Regions from separate parts of the Limosilactobacillus galli genome, predicted to be linked through region 1. Evidence: predicted binding sites of a transcription regulator. Region 1 holds the regulator's gene; the other holds the start of a gene.

Region 1 (7,437 bases):
TTATGCATAATGAATCATCTCTTAAACAGTAGTCAGTCTCCATTATATTCCCGGAAAGACCGATCAGGAAGGTAACCTCAGCTGCTAATCTTTGGTACAATTGTTTTTAGAAACAGAAGGGCGGGAATTAAATGACAAAGCAATTACTATTGATTGATGGTAACAGTATCGTTTTCCGGGCATTTTTTGCCATGCATAGTCAGATTGACAAGTTTACCAATAAGGATGGCCTGCACACGGCGGCCATCTACGGCTTCAAACTAATGCTGGACCATGTACTGGCCAACTTCCACCCGGATGCGGCTCTGGTGGCCTTTGATGCGGGCAAGGTGACTTTCCGGACCAAGATGTACAGTGATTATAAGGGTGGCCGGAACAAGACCCCTGAAGAGCTGACCGAGCAGCTTCCTTACGTGCGCCAGCTGGTCAAGGCTTCCGGCTTGCACAGCTATGAGCTGGCCAACTATGAGGCCGACGACATCATCGGTACCCTGGCCAAGGAGGCTGATGATGCTGGTTACGAGACCCTGATCGTGACGGGGGACCGGGACCTGACCCAGCTAGCCAGCGATCACACTACGGTGGCGGTAACTCATAAGGGAGTTACGGAAACCGAGCATTACACCCCGGCCCACGTCGAAGAGAAGCTGGGAATCACCCCCCGGCAGATTATTGACATGAAGGCGCTGATGGGGGACAGCTCGGATAACTACCCGGGCGTTACCAAGATCGGCGAGAAGACGGCCCTGCGGCTGGTCAAACAGTTTGGCTCGGTTGAGGGCATTTATGACCATATTGACGACCTCAAAAAGAGCAAGATGAAGGAACACCTGGTGGAAGAGGAGAAGATCGCCCGCGAGTGCAAGACGCTGGCAACGATCCTGCAAGACGCCCCGATCAAGGTCGGCTTGAAAGACATCACCTACCAGGGCGAGCAGACTGAAGAACTGGTTGACTTCTACCAGCAGATGGACTTCAAGTCCTTCCTGGCGAAGATGAACGTCTCCCCGGAGGATAGTGATGAACCGGCAGTGGCGCCGATTACGTATGAAGAATTAACTGCTGGCCGGCTTGCTGACCAGGTAGCTAAACTGCAGGGCTCAGTCAGCTTCTACCTTGAGATGCCCGAGGCCAACTACCACCTGTCGCCGTTTGCCGGCTTCGTGATCGGGGATGGTCAGCACTGGCTGGTCAGCCGCGATGTCGAATTACTGAAGCAAGAACCACTGAAGAAACTTCTGGAAGACCCGGCGGTAGAGAAGAACGTCTTCAACGCCAAGAGGCAGATTGTGGGTCTCCACCGGCTGGGGATCGACCTGGCTGGAGTCGACTTTGACCTTCTGCTGGCTTCATATTTGCTGAACACCAACGATAACAGCAATGACCTGGGTAAGGTTGCCGGCGAGCACGACTACCATAACGTCCAGACAGATGAAGAGGTTTACGGCAAGGGTGTCAAGCGGGCAGTTCCAGAAGATGATGACGTCTTCTTTACCCACCTTGCCAACAAGGCACGGGCAATTATGGAGCTGCGCCAGCCCCTCTACGACCAGCTCAAGGAGAACCAGCAGATGCCGCTCTACACTGACATCGAGCTGCCGCTGACCCGGGTCCTGGCCAAGATGGAGATGACCGGGGTCCGCGTGGATGCCCAGACACTGAAGAACATGGGCAGCAAGCTTCAAGAACGGCTGGCCGAGATTGAGAGTGAGATCTATTCACAGGCCGGCGAGGAGTTCAACATCAACTCCACCAAGCAGCTCGGCCATATCCTCTTTGAGAAGCTGAAGCTGCCGGTCATCAAGAAGACCAAGACCGGCTACTCTACGGCGGTCGATGTCCTAGAGAAACTGGCGGACCGGTCACCGATCGTTGCTGAGATTCTGGAATACCGGCAGATCGCTAAGCTGCAATCAACTTACATCTTGGGTCTTCTGAAAGTGATCCACTCCAGTGACCAGAAGATTCACACCCGGTACCTGCAGACCTTGACGCAGACTGGGCGCCTGTCTTCGGTTGATCCTAACCTGCAGAACATCCCGGTTCGGCTGCCCGAGGGCCGGCAGATTCGGCGGGCATTTGTGCCGAGTCACGATGGCTGGCAGATCTTCTCCTCCGACTATTCACAAGTTGAATTGCGGGTGCTGGCCCACATCACGGGTGATAAGAACCTCCAGGAGGACTTCAAAAACGGCGAAGATATTCACGCCAGCACGGCCCGGCGGATCTTCCATCTGCCGGCCGACGCCCCGATTGATCGGAACATGCGGCGGCGGGCCAAGGCGGTCAACTTCGGGATCGTCTACGGAATCAGTGACTACGGTCTGGCCCAGCGGATTCACGTCAGTCGGGCGCAGGCGCATGAATTTATCCAGAACTACTTCCATGAGTTCCCAGGGGTGGAAAAGTACATCCGCGACACCATTGCCTACGCCAAGGAACATGGCTACGTGGAGACCATCACCCACCGGCGCCGCTACCTGCCGGATATCAACGCCAAGAGCTTCAGCCGGCGGTCGTTTGCGGAACGGACTGCGATGAACACCCCAATCCAGGGGAGTGCCGCTGATATCATCAAGATTGCTATGATCCGGATGCAGCGGGAATTGGAGGACCGTCACCTCCAGGCCAAGATGCTTCTTCAGATCCATGACGAACTGGTCTTTGAGGCGCCGAAGGAAGAAATCCCGGTATTGCAAAAGCTGGTTCCCCAAGTGATGGACTCAGCGGTTAAGCTGGACGTTCCACTGAAGGTGGACAGCAAGTTTGGCGATACCTGGTACGATCTTAAAAAGTAAGGAAGTCATTAAAGTTGCCAGAATTACCAGAAGTTGAAACCGTCCGGCGGGGTCTATTGAAGATTGCCAAGGGACGCAGGATTAACACAATTGATGTTTACTATGGCAAGACGATTACCAACGATGTTGAGGAGTTCCGTCAGGCCCTGATCGGTCAGACGATTGAGGATATTGACCGGCGCGGCAAGTACCTTCTCTTTCGGTTCAGCAACAACCTGACGATGGTTTCGCACTTGCGGATGGAGGGCCAGTACTTCAGCCAGCCCATCGGCGGACCGATTGACAAGCATACCCACGTTGTCTTCCAATTTACGGACGGGACGGAGCTCTGCTACCACGATACCCGGAAGTTTGGCCGGATGACCCTGGTTCGAACCGGGGATGAGATGCAGGTTGGCGGTCTCAAGACGATTGGTCCGGAACCGACCCCGGAGACCTTTAAGCTGGATTTCTTTAGGGACGAACTCAAGAAGAGCCGGGGGAAGATCAAGCCTTTCCTCCTCAACCAGCGGCACGTGGCGGGACTTGGCAACATCTATGCCGATGAGGTCCTGTGGATGAGCCGGATCAACCCGGAGCAACCAGCCAACTCGCTGACTGACCAGCAGATCAAGAACCTTCATGCCAACATCATCAAGGAACTAGCCCAGGCCATCAAGTACAAGGGGACCACGGTTCATACCTTTGCCAATGCCTTCGGTGACGCCGGGGGCTTCCAGGAACGGCTCAACGCCTACGGACATGGCGGGGATAGGTGCCCGCGTTGTGGAACCAAGATGGTTAAGATCAAGGTTGCTCAGCGCGGAACCACCTATTGTCCGCACTGCCAGCCGCTGCGGGAGGACCTGCCATGACGAAGATAATCGGTCTGACCGGCGGAATCGCCAGCGGCAAGTCCACCGTCAGTAACTTGTTGCGACAGGCGGGGATCCCGATTGTCGATGCCGACCAGGTTACCCGTCAGGTGCAGCGGCCCGGCTCTTCGGCCTTGGATAAGCTGGCGGCCGCGTTTGGCAACCAAGTCATCCAGCCGGATGGAAGTCTCGACCGTGCTCAGCTGGGCCGCCGGGTTTTCGCCGACACGGCGGCACGACAAGAGCTCAACCAGATCATGCAGCCCCTGATTTGGGATGCGATCTGGCAGGCAGTGGAAACTTTCAAGAAGCAGGGGGTGCCCAACGTTATTCTGGATGTGCCTCTCTTATATGAGCAGCACTACGATGAGGACTGTGACTTAGTGGTAGTGGTGACGGTCAGTCCAGAGCCCGAGCTGAGACGGCTGATGGCGCGTAACCACTATTCGGTAGCGGAAGCCCGGGCTCGGATTGCTGCCCAGATGCCGTTGAAGGAGAAGGCGGCGCGGGCCGACGTGGTGATTAACAACGACGGCAGCCCGGCACAAACCCGGCAGCAGGTGGCACAATTGGTTGAACACCTGCAGAGCACGCGGTAAAATAAAGTACTACCTATGTTAAAAGGAGGGGAACGCTTTGCGATGCCCACATTGTCATAAGAATGGTTCGCGGGTGGTCGACAGCCGCCCCAGCGAAGACAGTACCTTCATTCGGCGCCGGCGTGAATGCGTCCACTGCGGTTTTCGCTTCACCACTTTTGAACGCTACGAGGAGACGCCGCTGCTCGTCATCAAAAAGGACGGTACCCGTCAAGAGTTCAGCCGGCAAAAGATCCTCAATGGGATTGTCCGGTCGGCGGAGAAACGGCCGGTGAGCATGGAGCGCTTGACCAAGCTGACGGATAAGGTGGAGAAGCAGGTGCGCGGTCTCGGCGAAAATGAGGTTTCTAGCCAAATCATCGGCAAGTTTGTGATGAATGAACTGAAGAACGTCGACGAGATTGCCTACATCCGCTTTGCCAGTGTCTACCGGCAATTTAAGGACGTGGATGCCTTCATGAGTGAGCTTGAGACGATGGTCAAGGATGAGCATAAAAAGAAGTAGGGGGTTAGATCGTGACAACGCGGCCAAACTTTGATCCACAGGCGGGGTACCTGGTTACCGCCGCGGCCGACTTTATCAACTTTAACGATCAAGTCTTTACTGATTATTACCAGCCGGTTTTAGGACCGGTGGCCTTCAGCCTCTTCTATGCGCTGCGCAGCCAGCTGCTTGATCACCCGACCCTAGCCGATCGTCGGCTGCAGTCAGCTCTGCTGGTGCAGGTGAATGCTGGCCAGAGCCAGGTGAGCGAGGGCCTGCGCCGCCTGGAGGGGATGGGCATCGTTCAGACGTATTTTCAGCACGACGCTCAGGGGGACCTGTACGTCTATGAGCTTCAGGCGACCCTTTCCCCGGAGCGCTTTATTAATGACAACCTGCTGAGTGTGCTTCTATTAGAGGCAATCGGTGAACAGGTTTTTTCCCGCTTGGCTAAAGGCGCTCATCGCTATCAGCTGGTTGCCGACCGCACACAGCTGAAAAACGTCAGCCACCGCTTCTTGGATGCCTATCAAATCGATCAGCACGAATTGGTTCACGTTCCTGAAGTCATTAAACAGGCCCAAACGACTGCTGCGGTAACAGAAAAGCATTCGCTGGTGGCGGACAGCAGTGACTTCGATTGGGCCACACTGCTGACCCTCCTCAAGAGCCAGCCGGTGGTCAAGGAAGACCTCGCTGATCATCGTGAGTTAATTGAAGTGGAACACCAGCTGTATGGGATTGATGAACCGACTATGGCCCGTCTGATCAGGGGAGCACTTGACCTAGCCACCAATCATTTTGACGCGCGGAAATTTAAGCGGCAGGTGGCGGCCCAGTATAAGCAGCCAGCGTCTGTGCCGGAATCCGCCAATCCCAAGCAAAAAGAGGTCGTTGACGATAAGCAATTAACTGCCAAGGACCGCCAATTGTTGAAGAGCACTAACAACTACGCGCCAGTGGCCTTTCTCCAGGCCCTCAAGGAGCAGACGGGCGGTTATGTAACCGCCGGGGAACGCAACGTCTTGACTCGGCTGGTCCAGGATGGCAAGCTTCCATCGTCGGTCATCAACGTCCTCGTCTGGTACGTCATTGCAGATCTGGGCAACGCTACGCTGAAGGGCAACTTTGTCGATGCCATTGCCAACGACTGGCTGCGGGCTGGTGTTCATGATGGTGCTGGAGCGTTACTTCAGCTCAAGAAGTTTAACCAAGAAAAACAGCAGCCGGGGACGACAAAACGGTTCAGCACTAAGCGCAACCGCCAGCGGATGGAAATTCGCGAAACAATGCCTGACTGGAGCAAACAGGATCAGGTAACCCGGACCAAAAAGGCTTCGGCAGCGGCTCTCGCCAAGGCCCGGGCCCGGCAGCGCAGCAATCGTAAGGGAAGGTGATTGGTTTGGAACCACTAAATAAGACAATTCAAAAGATGATGCAGGGGCGCAACGTTGCGGCCAGCATGGATCAGGTGATGAAGCAGGTCTACCAGGATCCCGAAGTGCGCGCTTTCCTGACCAGCAACCGTGACCGCCTTACGAAAGAGAATATTCGGCGGGGCCGTTCGAAGCTGTACGAGTTTTATCATGAAAAGCAGCTGATCAAGGCGGGCAAGGCCACTGTGGCTCCCGGCTACTCCCCGCAGCTGCAGCTGGTGGCCGGCCAGATTGATGTGACCTACGTACCGACCCAGCAGCTGATTGAACGCCGGCAGCAGGAACACTTGCGCCACCTGGTCAACTCGATCAACATGCCGAAGTTTATCCGCCGGGCCACGATGGATGACTATTACCTCGATGACCAGAACGGGACGGCCGGCCGGGTGATGGCTTACAATGCCGCTAACGACTTCATCGACCACTATCAGGCTGACCACTTCCGGCCGGGCCTGTACCTGACGGGGAGCTTCGGCGTCGGCAAGACCTACCTGCTGGCGGCAACCGCCAATGAACTGGCTAAGCACGATGTGGCCACCACGCTGGTCCACTTCCCGAGTTTTGCCGTCGAGATGAAGAACTCGATCCGCAACAACGAGGCCGGCGCAAAAATCGACGCGGTTAAGAAGGTCCCGGTATTGATGCTCGATGACATCGGTGCGGATGCCATGTCGACCTGGGTGCGGGATGACGTTCTTGGGGTGATCCTGGAGTACCGGATGCAAGAGGAGCTGCCGACCTTCTTCAGTTCCAATTTCTCGATGGACCAGCTCGAAAAGCAGCACCTTGCAATCAATAACCAGGGGGTTGTGGAGCCGGTCAAGGCCGCCCGGATCATGGAGCGGATCAAGTTCCTCTCCAGAGAGATCGAAATGAATGGTGAAAATCTCCGAAAAAAGGGATAAGTGCTTGACATTTGTCGGTTAATTTTGTAGTCTAGTAAACGTTGAAAGAAAAAGCAGAAGCACCCGCTTCTCGCCTGGGCGATAAGGATCGTCGGGCTGACGAGATGAAATTGAGCAGACGAACGAGGTCTGTTCCTATTTAGCGGGGTGCATCTGGTACCCCGCTTTTTTTGCTTGATCTTTCGCTAATAAAATTGGAGGTGCGTTGCCATAGCACAAGATATGATTGTCAATAACGGTATTCGTGCACGGGAAGTGCGGCTGATTGATCAAAACGGTGAACAGCTTGGGATCAAGTCAAAGCGTGAAGCACTTCAATTGGCAGAAGATGCCAACCTTGATTTGGTGTTAGTTGCACCAA
Region 2 (7,437 bases), on a different contig from region 1:
GTAGACATCCGGGTGGGTAGTAAACCGCATCTCCTCTTGAATGTCATTGAGTTCGTCGATCATCTGGTAGAGGCTGGCAGCTGAAACCGCCGCACTGAGTTCTTTGAAATCCTCGTCCTTGAGGCCAGTAGCGGCCACGCTGATCAGGTCCGGTGATTCCTGGTAGAGAAGGACATCGCGGATAAAGGAAATCAGGTCTTCAATGAAGCGTTGACCATCCTTCCCCTCGGCCAGGATATCCTTCATCGTATCAAGGGCCTGGGCGCTCTCGTGGTGGGCCAGCTCCAAGAAGTACTTCTTCAGCAGCTGCTTGGTCACGCTGCCGGTCACCAGGAGGGCGTCGTCAAGCTTGACCTCGTTGTCACTGAAGGAAAGAACCTGATCCAGGATACTTAAGGCATCCCGCATTCCCCCCTCGGCAGCGTTGGCAATCACCCAGAGGGCCTTCTCCTCGTAGTCGACATTCTTCTGGTCCAGGATGTACTTCATCCGGTCAAAGGCGTCCTGGGCACTGATGCGGTGAAAGTCAAAGCGCTGAACCCGCGAGATGATCGTCAGCGGGATCTTGTGCGGCTCAGTCGTCGCCAGAATAAAGATGACGTTTGCCGGCGGTTCCTCCAGGGTCTTCAGCAGGGCGTTGAAAGCCCCGGTCGAGAGCATGTGAACTTCGTCGATGATGTAGACCTTGTAGTCAGCCTGGGTCGGCGCATACTTGGCCTTATCCCGAATATCTCTGATCTCTTCGACCCCGTTGTTGGAGGCCGCATCGATTTCAATCACATCGTTAAGCTGTCCCTTGGTGATCGCTTGACAGATCTCACACTGGTTGCAGGGCTCGCCATCCTTGGAATGGTGACAGTTGACCGCCTTGGCAAAAATCTTAGCGGCCGAGGTCTTCCCCGTTCCCCGGGGGCCTGCAAAGAGGTAGGCGTGACTGATCTGATTAGTAATGATTGCGTTCTTTAAGGTCTGGGTAACAATCTGTTGGCCGACCAGCTCGTCAAAGCGCTGGGGCCGCCAAACCCGGTATAAAGCCTGATAACTCACGCTAACCTTCCTTTCTGATAACAAAGTGCTAGTAAATATTATACAAGTTTTCCCCAGCAATTTGTTACCAATTTGTTTGGCAATTTATAATTAAAGAGGCCCACAACGAGAAAAATCTCGCTATGGACCTTGAGTTGATTATCAATAAAACTTAGAGCACAAGCTGCTTCATACTTAGTGCTGCTTCCTTCCGGACCTGACACGGTTCGTAAGTGCAACCTTGCTCTAAGGCCTTGCGGCAATATTTATAGTACACTACTTCGCCGTGAAATGCTAGTCCTTTGACCGACGTTTTTTACGGGCCAGCTTTTTCTTCTTCCGAATTGCCCGGAAGAAATCCTTCAGCATTTGGCTGCACTCCGCTCCCAGCAGGCCGCTTTCGACATTGACCTGGTGGTTCAGTCGCTGATCACTCAATAAGTGATAAAGGCTGTCCACGGCCCCGGCCTTGGGGTCCTTAGCACCGTAGTAGACATTTTTGATCCGGGCATTGACGATGGCCCCGCTGCACATGATGCACGGTTCCAGGGTGACGTAGAGGTCGCAGTCCTCCAGCCGCCAGCTGCCCAGGTTCGTGCACGCCTCCATGATCGCCAGGATCTCCGCATGGTAGGTCACGTCCTGGAACTGCTCGCGCATATTGTGCCCCCGGCCGATGATCTGCCCATCGTGAACCACCACGGCGCCAATCGGGACCTCCCCTAAGATCTCTGCCTGGTGGGCTTCCGCGATGGCCGCCCGCATGTACTTTTCATGAGTTTTCTCTGTCATAAAATTTCTCCATAAAATCAAAACACTTTTCGCTATTTCCAGTGTATAATAGTTAATTGAGTTTTACCTAGTGATCACCTGATCACCCAAAAAGTTTCACAAAGTTAATCGCCGTCATCATTACCATATATCGTGTTTCACTAATTTGTGTGACACAATATATGGTATTTTTAATTGATTTTTCCATTTTTCCCGCTATACTAGAAAGCATCAGCAAACGATAACTTTAGTAAGGGGAGATTATCATGGTAACCGTCTTTTCTAAGCATAATTGCATCCAATGCAAGATGACCAAGAAGTTCTTAACGCAACACAAGATTGACTTTGTTGAATACAACATTGACGAACAGCCCGAATACGTCGCTAAGCTGAAGGCCGAGGGTTTCATGGCCACTCCGGTTGTGAAGCTTCCTAACGGTAACGCATTTTCCGGCTTCCGTCCAGACCGTCTTCAACAATTAGCATAGTCGTTGAAAGCTACTAACCAGCCAGGCAGAAAAGCGCGATTCGCCCCCTTCTTCCTGGCTTATTTATTGTCACCAACAGCAATTAGAAAGCGAGCACACCAACATGGCATTATCTGACATTGACCTGACAAAAGTTCGTTACTTCGATCTTAACAATGAGGTGAACATCCCCCGCAACGGGCAGATTCAACTCGATAAGGATAAAGAAGCCCTGACAGACTTCATCGAGCACAACGTTAAGCCCAACACCAAGCGTTTTTCTTCATTAAAGGAGCGGTTCACCTGGCTGGAGGATCACGACTACATCGAACGCGGCTTCATGGATAAGTATAGCCTGAAGTTTATTGAGAAAATGTACGACTACCTCAAGACGCAAAACTTCCACTTCCACTCTTTCATGGCCGCCTACAAGTTCTACGCCCAATATGCCCTGCGGACCAACGACAAGGAATACTACCTGGAGAACTACATTGACCGGGTCGCCATGAACGCCCTCTACCTGGCTGACAGCGACCAGGACCTGGCCATGGACCTGGCTGATGAGATCATTCATCAGCGCTACCAGCCCGCAACACCAACCTTTTTGAACGTGGGCCGCAAGCGCCGGGGCGAGTTCATCTCCTGCTTTGCCATCCAGACGACTGATGACATGAACACCATCGGCCGGACGATTAACTCCGCTCTTCAGCTCTCCAAGATTGGCGGCGGGGTCGGCATTAACCTCTCCAACCTCCGGGAAGCCGGGTCCCCAATCAAGAAGATCAAGGGGGCTGCCAGCGGGGTTGTCCCGGTCATGAAGCTCCTCGAAGATAGCTTCTCCTATTCTAACCAATTAGGCCAGCGGCAAGGGGCCGGCGTGGTCTACCTGAGCGTCTTCCACCCCGACATCATCGAATTCCTGGGGGCCAAGAAGGAAAACGCCGACGAAAAGATTCGCCTAAAGACCCTCTCCCTAGGGGTCACCGTTCCGGACAAGTTCTATGAGCTGGTCGAAGCCAACAAGGATATGTACCTCTTCAGTCCCTACGACGTTGAACGCGTCTATGGCGTGCCGTTCTCCTACGTGGACATCACGAAGGAATACGACAACATGGTCGCCAACGACGAGATCCACAAGAAGAAGCTCAACGCCCGTGACCTGGAAGATGAGATCAGCAAGCTCCAGCAGGAATCCGGCTACCCATACATCATCAACATCGACACGGTCAACCGCGCCAACCCGATTGACGGTAAGATCGTCATGAGCAACCTCTGCTCCGAAATCGCCCAGGTGCAGGTGCCATCCCGGGTCAACGATGACCAGACTTACACCAAGCTGGGTCAGGACATCAGCTGTAACCTCGGTTCGACCAACATCGCCAACATGATGGACAGCCCCGACTTTGGCAGGTCTGTCCGGGCCATGGTCCGCGGCTTGACCCGGATCAGCGACGTTGAGCAGATCGACACCGTTCCAACCATTAAGCACGGTAACGACCTCACCCATTCCATCGGTCTGGGGGCCATGGGATTGCACGGCTACCTGGCCAAGAACCACATTCAATACGGCAGTCCGGTGGCCATCGAATTTACCGGGGTCTACTTCATGCTGCTGAACTACTGGTCTTTGGTCACCTCCAACGAAATCGCCAAGGAGCGGGGCGAGTCCTTTCATGATTTCGACAAGAGTGCCTACGCCGACGGTTCCTACTTCGATAAGTACGTCAACAAGGACTGGCGGCCGCAATCCGATGTCGTCAAGGACCTCTTTAACGGGATCTTCCTCCCTGGTCCGGATGACTGGAAGAAGCTCCGCGATCAAGTCATGAAAGACGGCCTCTACAACGCCTACCGCCTAGCCGTGGCTCCGAACGGTTCGACGGCCTACATCAACGACTCGACAGCCAGCCTGACCCCCATCGTCAACCGGATCGAGGAACGGCAAGAAAAGATGATTGGGAAGATCTACTACCCGGCACCGTACCTGTCCAACGACACCATGCCGTACTACAAGTCCGCCTACGACATGGACATGCGCAAGGTCATCGACACGTACGCTGCCGCCCAGCAGCACGTTGACCAATCCATGTCCCTGACCCTCTTCATGCGGTCCACCATCCCAGATGGTCTCTACGACTGGAAGGCCGGCCGGACTAACAAGATGACGACCCGGGACCTCAACCTCCTGCGGCACTACGCCTACAAGAAGGGAATCAAGTCGATCTACTACATCCGGACCTTTACCGATGACAACGACGAGATTGGTGCCAACCAGTGCGAAAGCTGTGTCATTTGATTCGCTACCGGGCACTTGTTAAACTTAAGAACGCTAGTACGATACTTGTTGAATTACGATAAAGGAGTCCCATACATATAATGAAGTTTGAAGAAAAATTTAAGCCGCTAGAGAGTTACAAGGCGATCAATTGGAACGAGGTTTCCGACATGATCGACAAGGCAACCTGGGAAAAGCTGACCGAGCAATTCTGGTTGGACACCCGGATTCCTGTTTCCAACGACCTTGACGACTGGCGGGAACTCGACGATGATCACCGTTGGACCGTCAGTCATGTCTTCGGGGGCTTAACCCTCCTGGACACCGTTCAATCCGAGGCCGGCATGACCGCCTTGAAGCAAGATGTCAAGACCCAGCATGAGACCGCCGTCTTGAACAACATCCAATTCATGGAATCGGTCCACGCTAAGAGTTACTCCACCATTTTCTCCACTCTGAACACCCCTGACGAGATTGAGGAAATCTTCAAGTGGTCAGACTCTGAGGAGTACCTGCAAAACAAGGCGACACGGATCGCCAACATGTACCTTGACCCTGAAGAAGACCCATTGAAGAAGAAGGTCGCCAACGTCTTCTTGGAAACCTTCCTCTTCTACTCCGGCTTCTACACCCCACTCTACTACCTGGGGCACAATAAGCTGAATAACGTGGCTGAAATCATCAAGCTGATCCTCCGTGACGAATCCGTCCACGGTACCTACATTGGCTACAAGTTCCAGGTAGGGATGCATGACCGGACCGAGAAGCAGCAACAGGATATGAAGGACTGGATGTACAACTTCCTCTATGACCTCTACAGCAACGAGGAGGACTACACCCACCTCCTCTACGACCAGGTTGGCTGGACCAACGACGTTTTGACCTTCATCCGTTACAACGCCAACAAGGCCCTGATGAACCTCGGTCAGGAACCGCTCTTCCCCGACACTGCGGCTGATGTTAACCCGGTGGTCATGAACGGGATTTCAACCTCGACCTCTAACCACGACTTCTTCAGCCAGGTCGGTAATGGCTACCGCCTTGGTGAGGTGGAAGCGATGAGTGACGATGACTACAACATCAAAGACCCTAACGCCGGTAAAGATAAGAACTCACGTGAATAATTAGACGAGCCCCGCCAGCTGATTGCCAAGCTGGCGGGGCTTTTTTATATCCGCTTATGTGAAGCTTAACTCAAGCAATGAATGAACCAAATTTTATACAATCTGCGGCCGCAAAAATTATACCAATGTTTTTATTAATTGGCCGCGCCTTTACGGGATAATGATGTAAGCGAATTCACCAGCATAACCATTGTTCAAACCGTCACAAAGTGCTTGATTTCTTCCTGGGCATATATTACTATTAATCATGTTCAAAACATAACAAACTTATTAAAAATCAAAGGAGCAATTTGTTATGGCTAATCAAAAGAAACAAACTACTGAATCTAAAGAAACCAAGCAGCAGCAAGCTCAAGCCATGGTCGATGACCTGATGAAAAAGAGCTTGGCTGCCTTTGAGAAATTAAGATACTATTCACAAGAACAAGTTGATAAGATCTGTCAAGCAATGGCCCTGGCTGCCGAAGAACACCACATGGACTTAGCCGTTGACGCCGCTAAGGAAACTGGCCGTGGGGTTGCCGAAGATAAGGCAATCAAGAACATCTACGCCAGTGAATACATCTGGAACAACATCCGCCACGACAAGACGGTCGGCATCATCGAAGACAACGATGAGGACCAAACCGTCACCATCGCGGACCCGCTGGGGGTCATCGCCGGGATCGTTCCGGTTACTAACCCAACGTCCACCACGATCTTCAAGTCCATCATCTCTGCTAAGACGCGGAACACGATCATCTTCTCCTTCCACCCGCAAGCACTGCAATCTTCCATCAAGACTGCTAAGATCCTGCAGGAAGCCGCTGAAAAAGCTGGGGCACCAAAGAACATGATTCAATGGATCCCACAATGCAGCATCGAAGCAACGACGGCCCTGATCCAAAACCCGAACACCGCCACTATTCTGGCAACTGGTGGTCCCGCCATGGTTAAGGCTGCCTACAGTTCTGGTAACCCAGCATTAGGGGTTGGTCCTGGTAACGGTCCGGCTTACATCGAAAAGTCTGCTAACATTGCCCGTTCCATCTACGACATCGTGCTTTCCAAGACCTTCGATAACGGGATGATCTGTGCTTCCGAAAACTCCGTCGTAGTTGACGATGAAATCTACGACCAAGTTAAGGAAGAATTCAAGAAGTGGAACTGCTACTTCATCAAGCCAAACGAAATCAAGACCTTCACTGACGGCTTCATTGACCCTGAACGTCACCAGGTCCGGGGACCAATCGCCGGTCGTTCTGCTAACGCCATCGCTGAGATGTGTGGTCTGAAGAACGTCCCAGCCAACACCAAGGTTCTGATCGCTGAATACGACGGTGTCGGTGACAAGTACCCGCTTTCTGCTGAAAAGCTTTCACCAGTGCTGACGATGTACCGGGCAAGCTCCCGTGAAAACGCCTTTGACATCTGCCGTCAACTGCTGCACTACGGTGGTGAAGGTCACACGGCTGCCATCCACACCCTGGATGACGACCTGGTTACCAAGTACGGTCTGGAGATGCGGGCATCCCGGATCATTGTTAACTCCCCATCCGGTATCGGTGGGATTGGTAACATCTACAACAACATGACGCCTTCCCTGACCCTGGGGACTGGTTCCTACGGTGGTAACTCTGTTTCCCATAATGTTACCGACTGGGATCTCTTGAACATCAAGGTAATCGCTAAGCGGCGGGAGAACCGTCAATGGGTCAAGATCCCCCCAAAAGTATACTTTCAACGGAACTCACTAAAAGAATTGCGGGATATCCCAAACATTGAACGGGCCTTC

Evidence for each region. Region 1 encodes NrdR, which represses ribonucleotide reductase genes. Its sites were predicted from a motif close to ACACNATATATNGTGT; they were not measured.
Region 2: the regulator NrdR is predicted to act here: its motif matches at 1,971-1,986, upstream of nrdH (glutaredoxin-like protein NrdH).

The regions. Positions count from the first base shown of each region.
Region 1 covers NZ_CANCWK010000017.1:10,031-17,467, reverse strand. Annotated here, with positions in the region: gene QOS10_RS05030 (YoaK family protein) at 1-8, opposite strand, end outside; gene polA (DNA polymerase I) at 132-2,798, shown strand; gene mutM (DNA-formamidopyrimidine glycosylase) at 2,813-3,652, shown strand; gene coaE (dephospho-CoA kinase) at 3,649-4,251, shown strand; gene nrdR (transcriptional regulator NrdR) at 4,289-4,756, shown strand; gene QOS10_RS05005 (replication initiation and membrane attachment family protein) at 4,768-6,132, shown strand; gene dnaI (primosomal protein DnaI) at 6,138-7,076, shown strand; ribosomal protein L20 leader region at 7,122-7,255, shown strand; gene infC (translation initiation factor IF-3) at 7,299-7,437, shown strand, end outside.
Region 2 covers NZ_CANCWK010000014.1:27,964-35,400, forward strand. Annotated here, with positions in the region: gene dnaX (DNA polymerase III subunit gamma/tau) at 1-1,047, opposite strand, end outside; RNA gene ffs (signal recognition particle sRNA small type) at 1,188-1,285, opposite strand; gene tadA (tRNA adenosine(34) deaminase TadA) at 1,321-1,818, opposite strand; gene nrdH (glutaredoxin-like protein NrdH) at 2,064-2,285, shown strand; gene nrdE (class 1b ribonucleoside-diphosphate reductase subunit alpha) at 2,389-4,560, shown strand; gene nrdF (class 1b ribonucleoside-diphosphate reductase subunit beta) at 4,641-5,663, shown strand; gene adhE (bifunctional acetaldehyde-CoA/alcohol dehydrogenase) at 5,959-7,437, shown strand, end outside.